DNA from 4 places in the Streptomyces sp. NPDC104096 genome. Region 1 is predicted to be linked to each of the others. Evidence: riboswitches for the same ligand, from Rfam matches in the RefSeq annotation. Region 1 holds a riboswitch; each other region holds the start of a gene.

What was found. Region 1 has a riboswitch for cyclic di-AMP ahead of ACZ60B_RS07550 (M23 family metallopeptidase). Riboswitches for the same ligand answer to the same signal wherever they lie in the genome.
Region 2: it holds a riboswitch for cyclic di-AMP, as region 1 does, so the genes downstream of both, ACZ60B_RS02530 (M23 family metallopeptidase) here and ACZ60B_RS07550 (M23 family metallopeptidase) in region 1, are expected to answer to the same signal.
Region 3: it holds a riboswitch for cyclic di-AMP, as region 1 does, so the genes downstream of both, ACZ60B_RS14220 (C40 family peptidase) here and ACZ60B_RS07550 (M23 family metallopeptidase) in region 1, are expected to answer to the same signal.
Region 4: it holds a riboswitch for cyclic di-AMP, as region 1 does, so the genes downstream of both, ACZ60B_RS01575 (C40 family peptidase) here and ACZ60B_RS07550 (M23 family metallopeptidase) in region 1, are expected to answer to the same signal.

What each region holds. Positions count from the first base shown of each region.
Region 1 covers NZ_JBVJMD010000004.1:310,849-314,718, forward strand. Annotated here, with positions in the region: gene ACZ60B_RS07545 (SGNH/GDSL hydrolase family protein) at 1-81, opposite strand, end outside; gene ACZ60B_RS07550 (M23 family metallopeptidase) at 383-1,333, opposite strand; cyclic di-AMP (ydaO/yuaA leader) riboswitch at 1,336-1,497, opposite strand; gene ACZ60B_RS07555 (tyrosine-protein phosphatase) at 1,949-2,746, shown strand; gene ACZ60B_RS07560 (DUF6126 family protein) at 2,836-2,958, opposite strand; gene ACZ60B_RS07565 (helix-turn-helix domain-containing protein) at 2,955-3,608, opposite strand; gene ACZ60B_RS07570 (hypothetical protein) at 3,724-3,870, opposite strand, start outside.
Region 2 covers NZ_JBVJMD010000002.1:21,433-25,302, forward strand. Annotated here, with positions in the region: gene ACZ60B_RS02525 (aldo/keto reductase) at 1-596, opposite strand, end outside; gene ACZ60B_RS02530 (M23 family metallopeptidase) at 777-1,805, opposite strand; cyclic di-AMP (ydaO/yuaA leader) riboswitch at 1,816-1,981, opposite strand; gene ACZ60B_RS02535 (PP2C family protein-serine/threonine phosphatase) at 2,238-3,398, opposite strand.
Region 3 covers NZ_JBVJMD010000010.1:170,536-174,405, reverse strand. Annotated here, with positions in the region: gene ACZ60B_RS14235 (NlpC/P60 family protein) at 1-11, shown strand, start outside; gene ACZ60B_RS14230 (Lrp/AsnC family transcriptional regulator) at 55-495, opposite strand; gene ACZ60B_RS14225 (transaminase) at 550-1,899, opposite strand; cyclic di-AMP (ydaO/yuaA leader) riboswitch at 2,242-2,416, shown strand; gene ACZ60B_RS14220 (C40 family peptidase) at 2,425-3,870, shown strand, end outside.
Region 4 covers NZ_JBVJMD010000001.1:318,730-322,599, reverse strand. Annotated here, with positions in the region: gene pcrA (DNA helicase PcrA) at 1-1,648, opposite strand, end outside; cyclic di-AMP (ydaO/yuaA leader) riboswitch at 2,029-2,200, shown strand; gene ACZ60B_RS01575 (C40 family peptidase) at 2,209-3,393, shown strand; gene ACZ60B_RS01570 (tellurite resistance/C4-dicarboxylate transporter family protein) at 3,537-3,870, shown strand, end outside.

The DNA of each region.
Region 1 (3,870 bases):
GCCGACGAACGCCCCGTCGGGGCCGGGGTCGCCGACGCCCTCGGTGAAGCTGTCCCCCACCGCCACGTACGACCCGATCACTGCTCTGCTGTCACTCTTCGAATCGTCTGCCACATCGGCTCATGATTCACCTTCGAATGTGACCTACGCGACCGTAGCCATGGGTTGACGGACGGTGAGATAAGCCACTCCTAAAGAGTTGTCCAATCAGGGAATAAGCGTGCGATCCGGAACATCGACGCAGTGCCCGCACCCGGGCGCGTCGAAGGCCGGCCCCCGGGGATCGGGGTCCGGCCTTCGACGGCGGAGAGGCACGCGGGAGACGGCCTGCCGGTCAGGCAGTTCGTCGCTCAGACAGCCCGGCGGTCGGACTGCCCGTCGGTCAGACGGCGACGCCGTGCGCGCGGAGGTAGGCGATCGGGTCGACGTCGGAGCCGTAGTCCGGGGTGGTGCGGATCTCGAAGTGCAGGTGCGGGCCGGTCACATTGCCGGTCGCGCCCGAGAGACCGACCTGCTGACCCGCGGTCACGGTCTGGCCGGCCGAGACGGAGAGCCGGGACAGGTGGGCGTACTGCGCGTAGTGGCCGTCGGCGAGCCGGATGACGACCTGGTTGCCGTACGCGCCGCCCCAGCCGGCCGAGACGACGGTGCCCGCGCCGACGGCCTTGAGCGAGGTGCCGGTCGGGACGACGAAGTCGACGCCGGTGTGGTGGCCGCTGGACCACATGCTGCCCGCCACGTGGTACGCGGTGCCGATCGGGGCACCGGCGACCGGGAGCGTGAAACCGCTGCCGGTGGTCTGCGGGGCGGCGGGCTTCGCCGCGGAGGACCGCGCGGACGAGGACTCCGCCGACGCGGACTTCGCGGGGGACGACTCCGCCGAGGAGGACCCCGCCGACGGCGACTTCGGCGCGGCGGACCCGGCGCCCTCGCCCGTCACTGCCTTCGCGCCGATGCTGAGCTTCAGACCGGGGTGGATCAGCGACGGATCGGCCCCGACGGCCGCCCGGTTGTCCTGGTAGAGCCGGTGCCAGCCGCCGTCGACGTGCTGGGCGTCGGCTATCTTCGCGAGGTGGTCGCCGGCGACCACCGTGTAGGTACGGGCACCCGTGCTCTGCCCGTCAGCCTGCTCGGCGGTCTTCTGGCCGCTCGTCGCGCCGGACTGCGCGGCCTTCGCGGGAACCGACCGGGCGGCGGACTGCGGCGTCGCCGCGTGCGCGCCGGTGGCCCCCAGCAGCGGGAGGGCGAGCGTGGCACCGCCGGTTCCGACGACGGCGAGCGAGCGGCTGAGGCGCGGGGCCTTGGGACGGCGGTGCTTACCCTTCGCGGGCATGGCGTTTTCCTCTCCGGCGCCTACGAGGTGAGCTGTCGGGTGCGGACTGGAGATGCCCGGCCGCGCTCGCGGCGCGGCTGAACCCCTAGCCTGTTCCGGTGACGGGACCAGGCGGTCGAGCCTGTGGGTCCCCCGTTCCTGCCGTGCACGGGTGAGTGTGCGGGCACCGGGCGGCGGCAGGATTAGGCGTCCACCCGGATCGGTGTGGAACGTAAGCGAGCCCGCCACAACGGGACAAGCGGCCTCTTCCGGATGTGCCCGTTTTGCTTGATCCGTTACGAGAGATCCCGATTACCCTGCGTAAAACTCCTCCCCTCTCGTTTCACATCTCCCCAAAAGGCGCACTGATTGCGTGAACATGACGCAGCACTCACGGTCACCGATATGACCCTCCTCACGCACTCGTCACCCAGTCACCTTTATTCCAGGGCGAGTTCCGGCAAAGAGGGCAATCCGGGCAGACCGCCTACAGGTGACACACCGGGACGGTCGCCGCACCGACGCTTCGGCCTGTGGACGACGCGGTCGCCCTCGAACCGATGTCGTATCGTCGTCAGCGCATCCCGTCGGCCACCCGCCGAGCCACGCCGACGGGGCGAGCGGGAGGAGCCCCCCTTGACGCAGCAGGTCCCGTCGACCGAGCCCGAACTGGCCGGAGTGCGCAACTTCCGCGACGTCGGCGGACTGCCCACCGCCGACGGACGGCGGGTGCGCCACGGCGTGCTGTTCCGCAGCGGTCACCTGGCGCACGCGACCGACGAGGACGCGGCGTTCCTGTCCTCCCTGAAGCTGCACACGATCTTCGACTTCCGCAACGCGGCGGACCAGAAGCTGGAGGGCCCGGACGTCGAGCTGCCCGGCGTGCGCAATGTAAACCTGCCGCTGTCGGACCCGGCGGACGGCTCCGAGTTCTGGAAGATGGTCCGCGACGGCGAGATCGAGCAGCTGCGCGCGATCCTCGGCGAGGGCAGGGCCGCGCACCGGATGATCATGTCGTACCGCACCATCGTCAAGGAGCGGACGGGCGAGCACTCCCGGGTGCTGCACTCGCTCTCCGAGGACAGCGTCCCGGCCCTGATGCACTGCGCGGCGGGCAAGGACCGCGCCGGCCTGTCCATCGCGGTGACGCTGCTGGCCCTGGGCGTGGAGCGCGAGGCGATCCTCGCCGACTACCTGGAGTCCAACGCCACGCACCGCCGCTACAGGGTGCGCCGCAGCGACTCGTCCTCGGCGGGCTACTCCCCCGAGGTCATGGAGCTGCTCAGCCCCCTGTTCGACGCGCGGGCGGAGTACCTGGCCGCGGCGCTGGAGACCATCGAGGAGAACTGGGGCGGCGTCGACGCCTACCTGGAGCAGGGGCTCCGGCTGGCGCCCGAGACCCGGGAACGGCTGCGCGAGCGGCTCCTCGACTGACCCTCGGCCCGGCGGCTCGCCGCCGGGCTCCGGCCCTTCGGGCCGCCCGCTGTCGGCGCCCCGCCGCCGAGCCGCCCGTCGCCGGGCGACTACTGCTGGGCGCCGACCTCGAAGAGCAGCCAGATGAACGCCGCGAGGACGTGTCCCACGGCGATGTAGACGATCAGCCTGATCCAGAGGGAGCGGGGGAACTTCTCCTCGATGTCACTCATGGCTTCTCTCCGATGGTGTCGCCGAGGCACAGGGTGGCCGTCGGGCTCTGCAACAGGGTGTGTACGAACAGCAGCTCGACCCCGTCGGGGTCCTGAGCGGCTATACGGTGCGGGGTCAGCGAGTCGAAGTGCGCGCTGTCGCCCGGACCGAGCAGGTGGGTGGCGTCGGCCAGTCGCAGCCGCAGGCGCCCGGTGAGGACGTACAGCCACTCCTCGCCGGGGTGCACGCGGACGACGTCGCCCTGCGAGCCGTACGGGACGCGTACCCGCAGGGCCTGCATCCCGCGGCCGGGCGAGCCAGCCTGCCAGTACGTCCAGCCGCCCGCGGCGGTCGGCTCCGCGTCACCGGCGCGCAGCACGGCGTCCCGGTCGGGGACCGTCTCGCCGAGCAGGTCCGAGACTGTCGTACCGTAGACGCGGGCGAGTGCGAGCAGCATCGGCAGCGATGCCTGGCGCTGCCCGGTCTCCAGCCGGGAGAGATGGGCGGGCGACAGCCCGGCGGCACGGGCGGCGGCCTCCAGGGTCAGCGAGGCCCGGCGGCGCAGGGCGCGCAGCCGCGGCGCGACGGCCGAGAGGCCTTCGGCGGTCTCCGCGGCCGGCTCTGTTGCCGGGCCGAGCGGCGGCTCGGACGCGGCTTCTGGGAAGCTCATGCCATCCATTGAGCCAGGTCGATTGCCTCTCTGGCAAATACCTTGCCTCTCAGGCAAACCGAAGGGCACGGGGCGCGGACCGGTGGCCGCCAGGGCCCGGCGCCGGCGCCGGTGATCAGTCCTGGGCCGCCCGGCCGCGCCGGTCCTCGACGTGGACGACGTGGAGTTCGGTGCCGTCGCGGTGGCGCTTGGACCGCCCGAACACCCCTATCGCGATGTCCGACCGTTCGTGCGGCTCGTCGGGGCCGACGTAGGTGAGGAC
Region 2 (3,870 bases), on a different contig from region 1:
AGGTCCTGGAGTTCTCCCTCGTAGGTGTCTCGCGAGACCAGGTTGTAGTGGGGCTGGAGGGCCACGTACCGGGCCAGGCCCTCGCTGTCGGAGAACTCCAGGGACTCGCGCAGCCGCGCGGGGGAGATGTTGGAGGCGCCGATCTGGCGCACCTTGCCCGCCCGCACCAGTTCGTCGAGCGCGCCGACGATCTCCTCCACCGGCACCTCGGGCTTGTCGAAGTGGGTGTAGTAGAGGTCGATGTGGTCGGTGCCGAGGCGGCGCAGCGAGGCGTCGGCGGCGGCCTTGATGTTGGCGGCGCTCAGACCGGGGAACTCGGGGTGCTGGCTGACCTTGGTGGCGATGACGACGTCGGCGCGGTTGCCGCGGGCCCTGACCCAGTCGCCGATGATCGTCTCGGACTCACCGCCCTGATTGCCGTCTACCCAGGCCGAGTAGGAGTCCGCGGTGTCGATGAAGTTGCCGCCCGCGGCCGTGTAGGCGTCGAGCACGGCGAAGGACCGGTCCTGGTCGGCGGTCCAGCCGAAGACGTTGCCGCCGAGGGCGAGCGGGAAGACCTCGAGGTCGGAGGAACCGAGCTTGCGAAGGGAAGTCATGCCCAATGTCAACGCCCGGCCTGGAAGGTGATATTCCGTACGGCCGTCCGGCACTCCCACCGCTTCCGTGAGCCGTCGCCCGTCTCCCGCGGCCCGGCAGCGGAAAAACCGGCAGTCCTGGCGTCGGGGGGATGTCGCCAGGACTGCCGGAGGTTCAGGAAAGCCGGGGGGACCGGGACGTCAGGGGGTGAGTCCCTTGCCGCGCAGCCAGGCCATCGGGTCGATCCCGTCCGCGCTGCCGCCCGGGTGGACCTCCAGGTGCAGGTGCGGACCGGTGACGTTGCCGGTGGCGCCCACGCGGCCGATGACATCGCCGGTGGCGACCTTCTGCCCGACGCTGACGCTGATCGAGGACTGGTGGCAGAACCACAGCTCGGTGCCGTCGTCGAGGGTGAGGATCGTGCGGTAGCCGTAGGAGCCGGCCCAGCCCGCCTCGGTGATCGTGCCGCTGTGGATCGCCTTGATGAGCGTTCCGGTGGGCGCGGCGAAGTCGAGGCCCGTGTGGTACCCGGAGGACCACATGGAGCCGGCCTCGCCGAAGGTCGAGGTGATCGTGTACGAGGAGGTCGGCAGGGTGTACTGCTTGGCGAGTTCGGCCAGGCGCTCGGCCTCGGCCTTCTTCGCGGCCTCTTCCTCCGCCTTCTTCTTGGCGGCCTCGGCCTTTTCCTTGGCCGCCTGCTCCGCCTTGGCGGCCGCGTCGGTGGCGGCCTTCTCGGCAGCGGCGGCGGCCTTGGCCTCGACCTGGGTCTGCTGCTGCTCGGCCTGGGCCATGATCCGGCTGCGCAGCGCCTCGCCGGCGTCGGTGGTGCCCTGGGCGGTGTCGGCGGTGGTCACACCGATGCCGCTGAGCGGGGTCGCGACGTCCTGCGCGGTCTCGGCGGGCTTCTCGTCCGACAGCAGGGAGCCGACGGAGGGAAGGTCGGGCATGGAGATGGAGACCGGCGGCTTGCCGGTGTTGGCGCTGGCCATTCCGCCGCCGGCGACGGCGGCTATGACACCGACGCCCAGGACGGTGGAGCTGCGGGCGAGTCCCCCGCCACGCTGCTTGGCGACGCGATGCTTGCCACGCGGGGGGCGAACGGTCTCCGCGGTGGGATTCCATTCCTCCCACGGACCCTCGTCGGCGCGGTAGCTGCCGAGGCCGAAGGGCTCGGTGCTGGTCTGGCTCGGCACGAACGGGGCCTCTGGGGCAGGCGGGTTGGACGCCACGTGGGCGTACTCCTTCCTTCCTTCTCGCCTACCGGGTTAGCTGACGGGTTCGGAGCAGGAAGGTCTCCTACGCGCGTATACCGCCTGTCACTGGTGTCACTGACAGTGGTGGCCGTGCGATTCACCCCAGGGTGTTGGTTCCCCGGTTCCCTTGCGGGATTCGGCGCGTGCGCACGGAGCCGCCTTGTGACGGCTGGGACGACCGCGCTGCGTTATCGAACGTTAATGGGCACGGGGTCAGGATTCCAAGCCGTTCCGCTTGATCAATAACATTTTTGGCCAGGACTTAAGGCGATGACCGGCGGAAATAGGGCGAGTTGCCCCTTGCGTGAAGCGCGCCGGCAACTCCTCAGGAGTCACGGAGGTTTTGATGGTGACTCAGATGTTATGCGCAGGGGGGTCGTCCGATCACTCCACGTGACGAGAGCGTGGTCAGGGCCGCCGGACGGCGAGCAGGGCCATGTCGTCCGCCAGTCCTCCCCCGCAGTGCCGGTGCACGTCCCGCGCGAGAGCGGCGAGCAGTTCCTCGGGATCACGGAAGGAGCGGCCGGCGAGCCGCTCCTCGGGGTCGTAGAAACGGCCTTGGACGTCACGCGCCTCGGAGACGCCGTCGGTGTGCAGAAGCAGGGTGGCGCCCCTGGGGAACCGGGTCTCCTCCGCGCGGTCGGGCCGGCTGTCCAGCTCGCCCATGCCGAGCGGCAGGGCGGGCTCCCGGGCGGGCAGGGGGCACACGGTGCCGTCCGGGTGCAGCAGCAGCGGCGGCGGGTGCCCGCGGTTGAGGATCCGCACCGTCTCGTCCCCGTGCGGAAGTTCGGCGAGTACGGCGGTGGTGAAGCCCTCGGAGACGTCGGGCCCGTCGCGCCTGGTGCCCTCGCGCGCCAGCGCCCGTTCCAGCCGCTGGGCGACCGCCTCCAGGGTCGCCTCCTGCTCGGCGGCCTCCCGGAAGGCCCCGATGACCACGGCCACCGCCGCCACCGCGCCCATGCCCTTGCCCCGTACGTCCCCGACGACCAGCCGTACGCCGCGCGGGGTGTCCTGTACGGCGTAGAGGTCGCCGCCGATGAAGGCGTCGGCCTGGGCCGCCTCGTAGCGGGCGGCGACGTCGTACCCGCCGATCCGGGCGGCGGGCTCGGGCAGCACCGCGCGCTGGGCGGCCTCGGCGATCTCGCGGGCACTGGCGAGGCGCTGGTCGCCGCGGCGCACGACACGGTTGATGACCGCGGCCATCGCGGCGACCGTGGCCACGGTGACGATCTCGGTGACCGCGTCGGCGTCCGGGACCCGGGTGAACCGGGCGTGCACGGCGTACGCGCCGACGACGGCGGCCACCCCCGTGACGGCGGTGCCGAGGAAGGAGTACAGCGGGGCCGCCACCAGCGGGGCGGCCGTGAAGAGGGGCGCCGCGGTGAAGCCGCGGGGCGTGCAGATGCCGTAGCCGGCCCCGCCGACGGCCAGCAGCGCGGGAAGCAGCCTGAGGAGCGACCGCAGGAGGCAGATCCGCCGCTCCTCGCCGGAGGCGTCGGCGGGCACGGGCTGCACGGGCGCCCCGGACGCCCCGGACGCCCCGGACGGCACGGGGGCCCCGGACGGCACGGGGGCCGCGGGGGCGATGGGCAAGGCGGGCGAGGCGGGCGAGGCGGGTGCCTCGCCGCCGGGACCGTGGTCCGGGTGCGGGACCGAGTCCGGGTGCGGGACCGAGTCCGGGTGCGGGACCGAGTCCGGGTGCGGGACCGAGTCCGGGTGCGGAGCCGAGTCCGGGTGCGGGTCCGCGTGCAGGTGGGGGTCGGAGTGCAGGTGCGGGTCGGAGTCCGCGTCCGGGTCGGACACCAGTTCGGGATCCGGGGTCGGGTCGGGTCGAAGGCGGCCGCCCGCGCGTGCGTACGGGACGAGGTGGTCGTCGGCCGTGCCGGACCCCCCGGCCGCGCCGGGTTCCTCGTGCGGCCCCTCACCCGTCAGGTCACCAGAGCGCACCACTCGTCTCCCGCCGTCTCCAGCCACGAAGGTCCAGGTTCGCCGGAGTCGGCGCGCTGGGCGAGTGATGTTGGGCCGACCGGATGACGGCGAC
Region 3 (3,870 bases), on a different contig from region 1:
GTCGTATCTGAGCCCGGTACGCGGCCACTCGGCGCACGGCCCGTCGACGGTGGGTCAGCCGACGTCCCACAGGAACCGGTGGGTGTGGATCCCGAAGTACGGGAAGGACTGCACCTGCCGGACCCCGTCGATCGGTCTGACGACGTCGTTGACGAAGTCCAGGAGGTCCTTCGGGCCGGGCGCGACCACCTCGGCGAACAGGTCGAATCCGCCCGAGGTGAGTACGGAGTAGACCACCTCGGGGCGTTCCGCGAGCGCGTCGGCGACCCCGCGCGGGTCGCCGTCCACGCCGATGCCGAGCAGTGCCATGGCCTGGCCGCCCATGGCCATCGGGTCGGTCACGCCGACGACCTGGACGGCCCGGGAGTCCAGCAGGCGTTGCAGCCGCTGCCGGGCTGCGGAGGCGGACAGGCCGACCTTGGGGCCGAGGTCGGCGTACGCGATACGGCCGTCGGTCTGGAGTTCCCGCAGGATGGCCCGGTCGATCTCGTCCACGTCTGCTGGTTCCCTTTCCTTCCCGGCGGTTCGAACCCACCCTATCGGCGCACGTCAGCCGACGAGTTCGGCGAGGGCGGCGGCGAACAGCCCGGTGTGGGTGTCCACGTCCTGTTCCGTGGTGTCGGGGCACATGAGCGCCATGTTGTGGAACGGGGTCAGCAGGATGCCGCGGTTGGCGAGATAGAGGTGGAGGAAGTCCTCCAGCTCCGGGTCGCCGGCCGCCGCGGACTCGGCGCCGGTGCGCGGGGCGGGGTCGGCGAAGCGGTACTCGGTGCGCGCCCCGAGGCGGCTGACCGACCACGGCAGGTCGTGGGCGGCGATACCCGCGCGCACCCCCGCCTCGAAGCGCTCGGACAGCTTCGACATGTGGGCGAAGGCGTCGTCGGTCAGGACGTGTTCCAGGGTGGCGCGCATCGCGGCGACGGAGAGCGCGTTGCCCGCGAGGGTGCCGCCGACGCCGCCCATGTCCACCAGGTCGAGATCGGCGCGGGACAGCAGCCGGTCGGCCAGGTCGGCGGAGAGACCGTAGGCGCCGGCGGGAATGCCGCCGCCGATCGCCTTGCCGATGGTCAGGACGTCCGGCTCCAGGTCCCAGGCCGCGGTGCAGCCGCCCGGACCGGCGGAGAAGGTGTGCGTCTCGTCGTTGACGAGGAGGGTGCCGTACTGCCGCGTCAGCGCGCGGACCCCGGCCAGGTAGCCGGGTTCGGGCAGCACGATGCCGATGTTGGTCAGCGCGGGCTCCATCAGGACGGCGGCGACGTCGCCGTGGGCGAGTTCGCGCTCCAGCCGCTCCAGGTCGTTGAACTCGGCGACCCGGCTGGTCAGCGTGACGTCGCAGGGCGCTCCGACGTTTCCGGGGCGGGGGGCGCCCAGACCGTCGGGGCCGACGACGATGAGCGACTCGTCGACGCTGCCGTGGTAGCTGTAGCCGTTCACGAGGATCTTGGAGCGGCCGGTGACGGCGCGGGCGAGCCGGATGGCCCAGCGGTTGGCGTCCGTCGCCGTCAGCGAGAAGCTCCACCGGGTCAGCCCGAAACGGCGGGTCAGCTCCGCGCCGACCCATTCGGCGTCCTCGGTGGGCAGCATCGCGGTCGCCCCGCCCAGTTCGGCGAACCGGTGCCGGACGGCTTCGGCCACCACCGCCGGCGAGTGGCCGGCCATCGCGCCGGTGTCGCCGAGGCAGAAGTCGATGTACTCGTGTCCGTCGATGTCGGTCACCCTGGCGCCGCGCGCGGTGTCCAGATAACGCGGGAAGGCACCGGCGGTCTTGTTCATCCAGGTCATCGGCACCCGGCCGAAGAGGTGCTCGGACCGCGCGTAGGCGGCCTTCGAGCGGGGGTTGCGGCGGTCGGCCTCGGCGCTCTCGCGGGCCAGGAGGTGCTGAAGGCGGGTGCGGTCCATGACTACCTCGTAGAGCGACGGCGGATGAATGCACAGAGAATATGACCGAATCGTAAGCAAATTCAAGATTCGACGATCGAATCGATCGTTGCGACGATTGATTCACGCGCCACGGCGATCGAGACGATGACTGATCCACGTGCGCCGGTCGAGCCGACGGAACGCGGGACGCGGCAGCCACCCCCTCCGCATCCCGTTCACCCGCGACCCGGGGAACGGCAGAAGGAAATGAAGGTCACAATTACGTATCGGACATACCGCACTTCAACCTTCACACGAGCCGCACAAATTAGCTAAGTTGGCGCCAGGCCGCTCGGTTCCTCCGGCGAATCCCGCCGGGCCGCGCTGCCTCCGCCGAGTCCGGTGCACCACTGCGGCCGCCGGAGCCGGGGACCCAACCGATCCTCTGGGGTGAATCGGCCCAACCGCCCTGCGGGGCAAGGGCCGTAGGGCACGCCTTCCGGAACCTCCGCCCGAACCCGACAGCTAACTCGGTAGGCGGAGCACGGAAGGAGTACGTCGCCGATGGCGCCAGGACGCGACAAGCGCCCCGAAGGTCTCGGCCTCCCCGGTATGTCGGACGCGGTCAGCGGCGAGGAGATCCGGCAGCGGGTCAACACCCTCTACGACCGCGCGGAGACCGACTCGGGGACCTACAACGCCACCCGCGCGATGTCAGCCGGCAACCGCAGGCCCACCCGACCGGTGCGTCCCGCTCAGCGCAAGCCGTCCGACCCCGCCCTCGACGACGTCGCCCGGAAGTGGTTCGACGGAGCGCGCGCCAAGATAGGCCCGACCGTCGCGGCGGTGCTGCCCGCCGACAGGATGCCCGCGCCGCCGGCCGCGGCCCGCCCCGCGGCGTCGCCCGCGCCGGAGCTCCCGGCCGCCATTCCGGCCCCCCGCCCCGAACTGGAGGCTCCCGCCCGGCGCGTCCCGGAGCTCACCGCCGGACCCGTCGCCGCCCTCCCGGCCGCGACCGCGCCGGAGGGCCGACGGGACGCCTTCCCGGCTCTGCCCGCCGCCTCCGCACCCTCTGCCCCTTCCATCCCCTCCGCGCTCCCGGCGGGACCGCTCGCGGCCGCGCCCGCACCTGCGCCCGCGGCCACGCCCGTGGCCGACACCGCGGCACGGCAGACCGCGCGGCGGTCGGTCAAGGGGCGGAACCAGGAGAAGCTCACCCAGGCCCGCAGACTGCTGACCCGGCAGGTCGCCCTGCGCAGCACTCCGCCGGCCCCGGAGAGCGCGCCGACCGCCGCGCCGCGCTGGCCGGTCCCCGAGCAGGATCCGCTGTTCGGCCAGGGCACCGGGTGGCTCACCCAGCCGTCACCCGGCCCCGACCCTCTCGCCGGGAGCGGCGAGTACCCGGGGGCTCCCGGCGCCACCGGGCAGTACGGCACCGTTCCCAGTGTCGCGGGATACCCGAACACCCCCATCGACACCGGGCAGTTCAGCCTTCCCCTCGATGGCGCCGTCACGAACCCTCCGGCCGACACCGGGCAGTTCAGCGCCATCCCGAGCGTCGCCGCCTACCCGAACACCCCGGTCGACACGGGCCAGTTCAGCCTTCCCGTCGACGTCGGCCTCACCAACCCTCCCGCCGACACCGGGCAGTTCAGCGCCGTCCCGAACATGGGAGCTGTCTACCCGAACACCCCGGTCAACACCGGCCAGTTCAGCCTTCCCGTCGACGTCGGGTTCACCAACCCTCCCGCCGACACCGGTCAGTTCAGCGCCGTCCCGAACATGGGAGCCGTCTACCCGAGCACCCCGGCGGCCGCCGGCTACCCGAGTGCTCCCGCGAGCCCTCCCTACCCCGGCGCCCCCGCGAACGTCGGCTACCCGGGCGCCCCCGCCGACACGGCGTACCAGGGCTCCCCCGTGAACGCTGCCTATCCGAGCGCCCCCGCGAGCCCCGCCTACCCGGCCGCTCCGGCCGACACGGGCCGGTTCGCCCCGATGGACACCGGACAG
Region 4 (3,870 bases), on a different contig from region 1:
TGCGCAGGTCGTCCATCAGCACGTTGAAGCGCTGGACGGCGTTGGTGGAACGCGCGGCCATTCCGTACGCCTCGTCGACGCGCCGCAGCGCCTGCGCGAAGCTGATCTTCTCGCGGTGGGAGAGGGCGTCGATCATCGCCTCGGCGCGCTCGCCGATACCGCGCTTGGGCACGTTGAGGATGCGGCGCAGCGGGACCGAGTCCTCCGGGTTGGCCAGGACGCGCAGGTAGGCCAGGACGTCCCGGACCTCCTTGCGCTCGTAGAAGCGGACACCGCCGACGACCTTGTACGGCAGGCCGACCCGGATGAAGATCTCCTCGAAGACACGGGACTGGGCGTTGGTGCGGTAGAACACCGCGACATCGCCGGCCTTGGCCTGGCCCGCGTCGGTGAGGCGGTCTATCTCGTCGGCGACGAACTGCGCCTCGTCGTGCTCCGTGTCGGCGACGTATCCGGTGATGCTCGCGCCCGCGCCGGCGTTGGTCCACAGGTTCTTGGGACGGCGGGACTCGTTGCGCTCGATGACCGCGTTGGCCGCGGAGAGGATGGTCTGCGTGGAGCGGTAGTTCTGCTCCAGCAGGATCGTCGTCGCGTCCGGGTAGTCCTCCTCGAACTGGAGGATGTTGCGGATGGTGGCACCGCGGAAGGCGTAGATCGACTGGTCGGCGTCACCCACGACGCACAGCTCGGCGGGCTGGAGGTCGAACTCGCCGGACGGCGCGTCCACGGGGTGTTCCGAGGTGCCGACGAGCTCGCGGACCAGGGCGTACTGGGCGTGGTTGGTGTCCTGGTACTCGTCGACGAGCACGTGCCGGAAGCGGCGGCGGTAGTGCTCGGCGACGTCCGGGAAGGCGCGCAGCAGGTTGACCGTCGTCATGATCAGGTCGTCGAAGTCGAGCGCGTTGGCCTCGCGCAGCCGCGACTGGTACATCGCGTAGGCCTGGGCGAGGGTCTTCTCGAAGCCGTCGCCGGCCCGGGCCGCGAAGTCCTCCTCGTCGATCAGCTCGTTCTTCAGGTTGGAGATCTTGGCGCTGAAGGACTTCGGCGGGAAGCGCTTGGGGTCGAGGTCCAGGTCGCGGCAGACCAGGGCCATCAGACGCTTGGAGTCGGCGGCGTCGTAGATCGAGAAGGACGACGTGAAGCCGAGGCGCTTGCTCTCGCGGCGCAGGATGCGCACACACGCGCTGTGGAAGGTCATCACCCACATCGCGTGGGCGCGCGGGCCGACGAGCTGCTCGACGCGCTCCTTCATCTCGCCCGCGGCCTTGTTGGTGAAGGTGATCGCGAGGATCTGGCCCGGGTGCACGCCCCGCTCGCCGAGCAGGTGGGCGATGCGGTGGGTGAGCACCCGGGTCTTGCCGGAGCCTGCGCCGGCCACGATGAGCAGCGGCGAGCCGGAGTGGACGACGGCGGCGCGCTGGTTGTCGTTCAGCCCCTCCAGGAGGGCGGCCGGATCGACCGCCGGACGCGGGGCGCCGTCGCGGTAGTAGTCGTCCCGGTCCGGAGGCAGGTCGAACTTCCCGCCGAACAGATCGTCCGGAACCGGCTCCGGCACGTGCTCGTCCTCGGGCGGAGGCGGGGGCTCCTCCCCATGGGCCCGGGGGGCCTGGAGATCCGCCAGGAAGCTGTCGTCAAAGAGGCTGCTCATCGCTCTCCGAGTCTAGGGCGCCGCACCGACAACCCGCCGCCGTCCCGGGAACATCCCCGCCGCCGTCCCGGGAACATCCCCGTGGCCGGGCGGCCTCGACCGTAGGGCCGGGAGGGGAACGTCACACTCCGCAGCCGGGTCGGAAGGGGCCCTCGCCACCCTCGGTGGCCCGGGTGCCGCGGTACGGCAAAGCGGGAAAAGATGTCCGAGCACCATCAAGCGTGAGCATCCGTGCCGGATCGACCGCACCCCGGCACAGCCGAGTCCCAGGTCACGAAAATGTATCGGGCATATCGCCCATCAACCTTCACAAGGGCCACAGGAGTTGGCTAGCGTGCCGGGCGGGCCGCACGACCCCCACCGGCGAACGTCGCCGGGCCGCGTGGCCTCCGCCGAGTCCAGTACGCCCGCACGGCGACCGGAGCCGGGGACCCGACCGAGACCTGGGGTGAATCGGCCCCCGTCCCCCATCGGGGACCGGCCGTAGGGCAAACCTTCCGATCATCCGCCCGAACCCGACAGCTAACCCGGTAGGCGGAGTGTGGAAGGAGTCGCCTCCCTTGGCGTCGCACCGCAAGTCGCGTCCCACCGGCACACGCGCAGCAGGCATACGGACCCCCGCCCTGGCCACGGCGGCCCTCACCTCCGTCGCCCTGTTCTCCCAGACGGCCCACGCGGTCCCCTCGGCCGACGACAGCCGGCCGAGCCTCGAAGAGGTCGAGAAGAAAGTCGACGACCTGTACCGCCAGGCCGAGTCGGCGACCGAGAACTACAACGCGGCCAAAGAGAAGACCACCAAGCAGCGCAAGCACGTCGACACCCTGCTCGACAACGTCGCCCGGCGCACCCAGAAGCTCAACGAGGCACGCGAGGAACTCGGTTCCTTCGCCGCGGCCCAGTACCGCACCGGTGCCACCGCGCCGGACACCGCGACCTTCCTGCTCGCGGACTCGCCCCAGGACTACTTCGACCAGGCCCAGCTCATGGGCCGGCTGACCTCGCGGCAGAAGGGCGCGGTCGACGACTACGTCACCGAGCAGGCCGCGACGATGAAGGAGCGCCGCAAGGCCACCGAGAGCCTCGACACGCTCACCGACGCGCAGAACGATCTCCAGACCGCCAAGGCGACCGTCCAGAAGAAGCTCGCCGCCGCGCGGGTGCTGCTGTCCCGGCTGACGGCCGAGGAGAAGGCCCGGCTGGCCGCGATCGAGAAGCAGAAGCAGGAGGCCGCGGTCAAGGCGGCGGAGCTCGCGAAGCAGCAGGCGGAGGCGGCAGCGGCGAAGGAGAGCGCGGCATCGAGTTCGGACTCGTCCTCCTCGTCCGGCTCCTCGTCCTCGTCCTCCTCCTCGTCCTCGTCCTCCTCCTCGTCCGCGGACTCCGCCGTCGGCACCAAGGCCGAGAAGGCGCTCGCGTTCGCCCGCGCGCAGATCGGCAAGCCGTACGTCTGGGGCGCGACCGGGCCCGGCTCCTACGACTGCTCCGGCCTCACCCAGGCCGCCTGGAAAGCCGCCGGGGTCACCCTGCCGCGCACCACCTACGACCAGGTGAACGCCGGCACCACCGTCTCCCTCGCCGACGCCCGGCCGGGTGACCTGGTCTTCTTCTACGACGACGTCAGCCACGTCGGCATCTACATCGGCGACGGCATGATGATCCACGCCCCCAAGCCCGGCGCGTACGTCCGCGAGGAGTCGATCTACTACGACGGCGAGTCCGGGATCCACAGCGTGGTCCGCCCGGCCTGACGCCCGGCCCCGGCACCGCCCGTCCGCCCGGCACCTCCACGCAGGCGCCGGGCGGACGGGCGGTGCCTGCGGCCGCGGGTATTTACGGGTGCCCGCGCGCGTGCCCCGCTCGCGACGCGCACGGCGCTCCCTAGCATCGGCGCATGCCCTCCACCCCCCGTATCCCACCGCTCCGCGCCCGGTGGGCGTGGCGTGAGCCGGCGACCGGAGCCGCGGTGCTGGCGACCGGCATCCTGTCGGTCGGACTGGAGCAGACCGGGCACGAGGTGCTGTCCCGGATCGCCCTGGTGCCGGCCTGCGCCGCCTGGCTGGCCCTGGCGGCGGGGTTCGCCGTCCAGCTGCTGTGGGAGCGGGAGGCCTGGGTGCGCCGGGCGACCGCACCGGCCGCGCTCACCGCGGTCGCCGCGACCGCGGTGCTCGGCAGCCGCTTCTCGCTGCTGGGACGGCAGACCCTGGCCGAGGCGCTGCTGGCGCTGG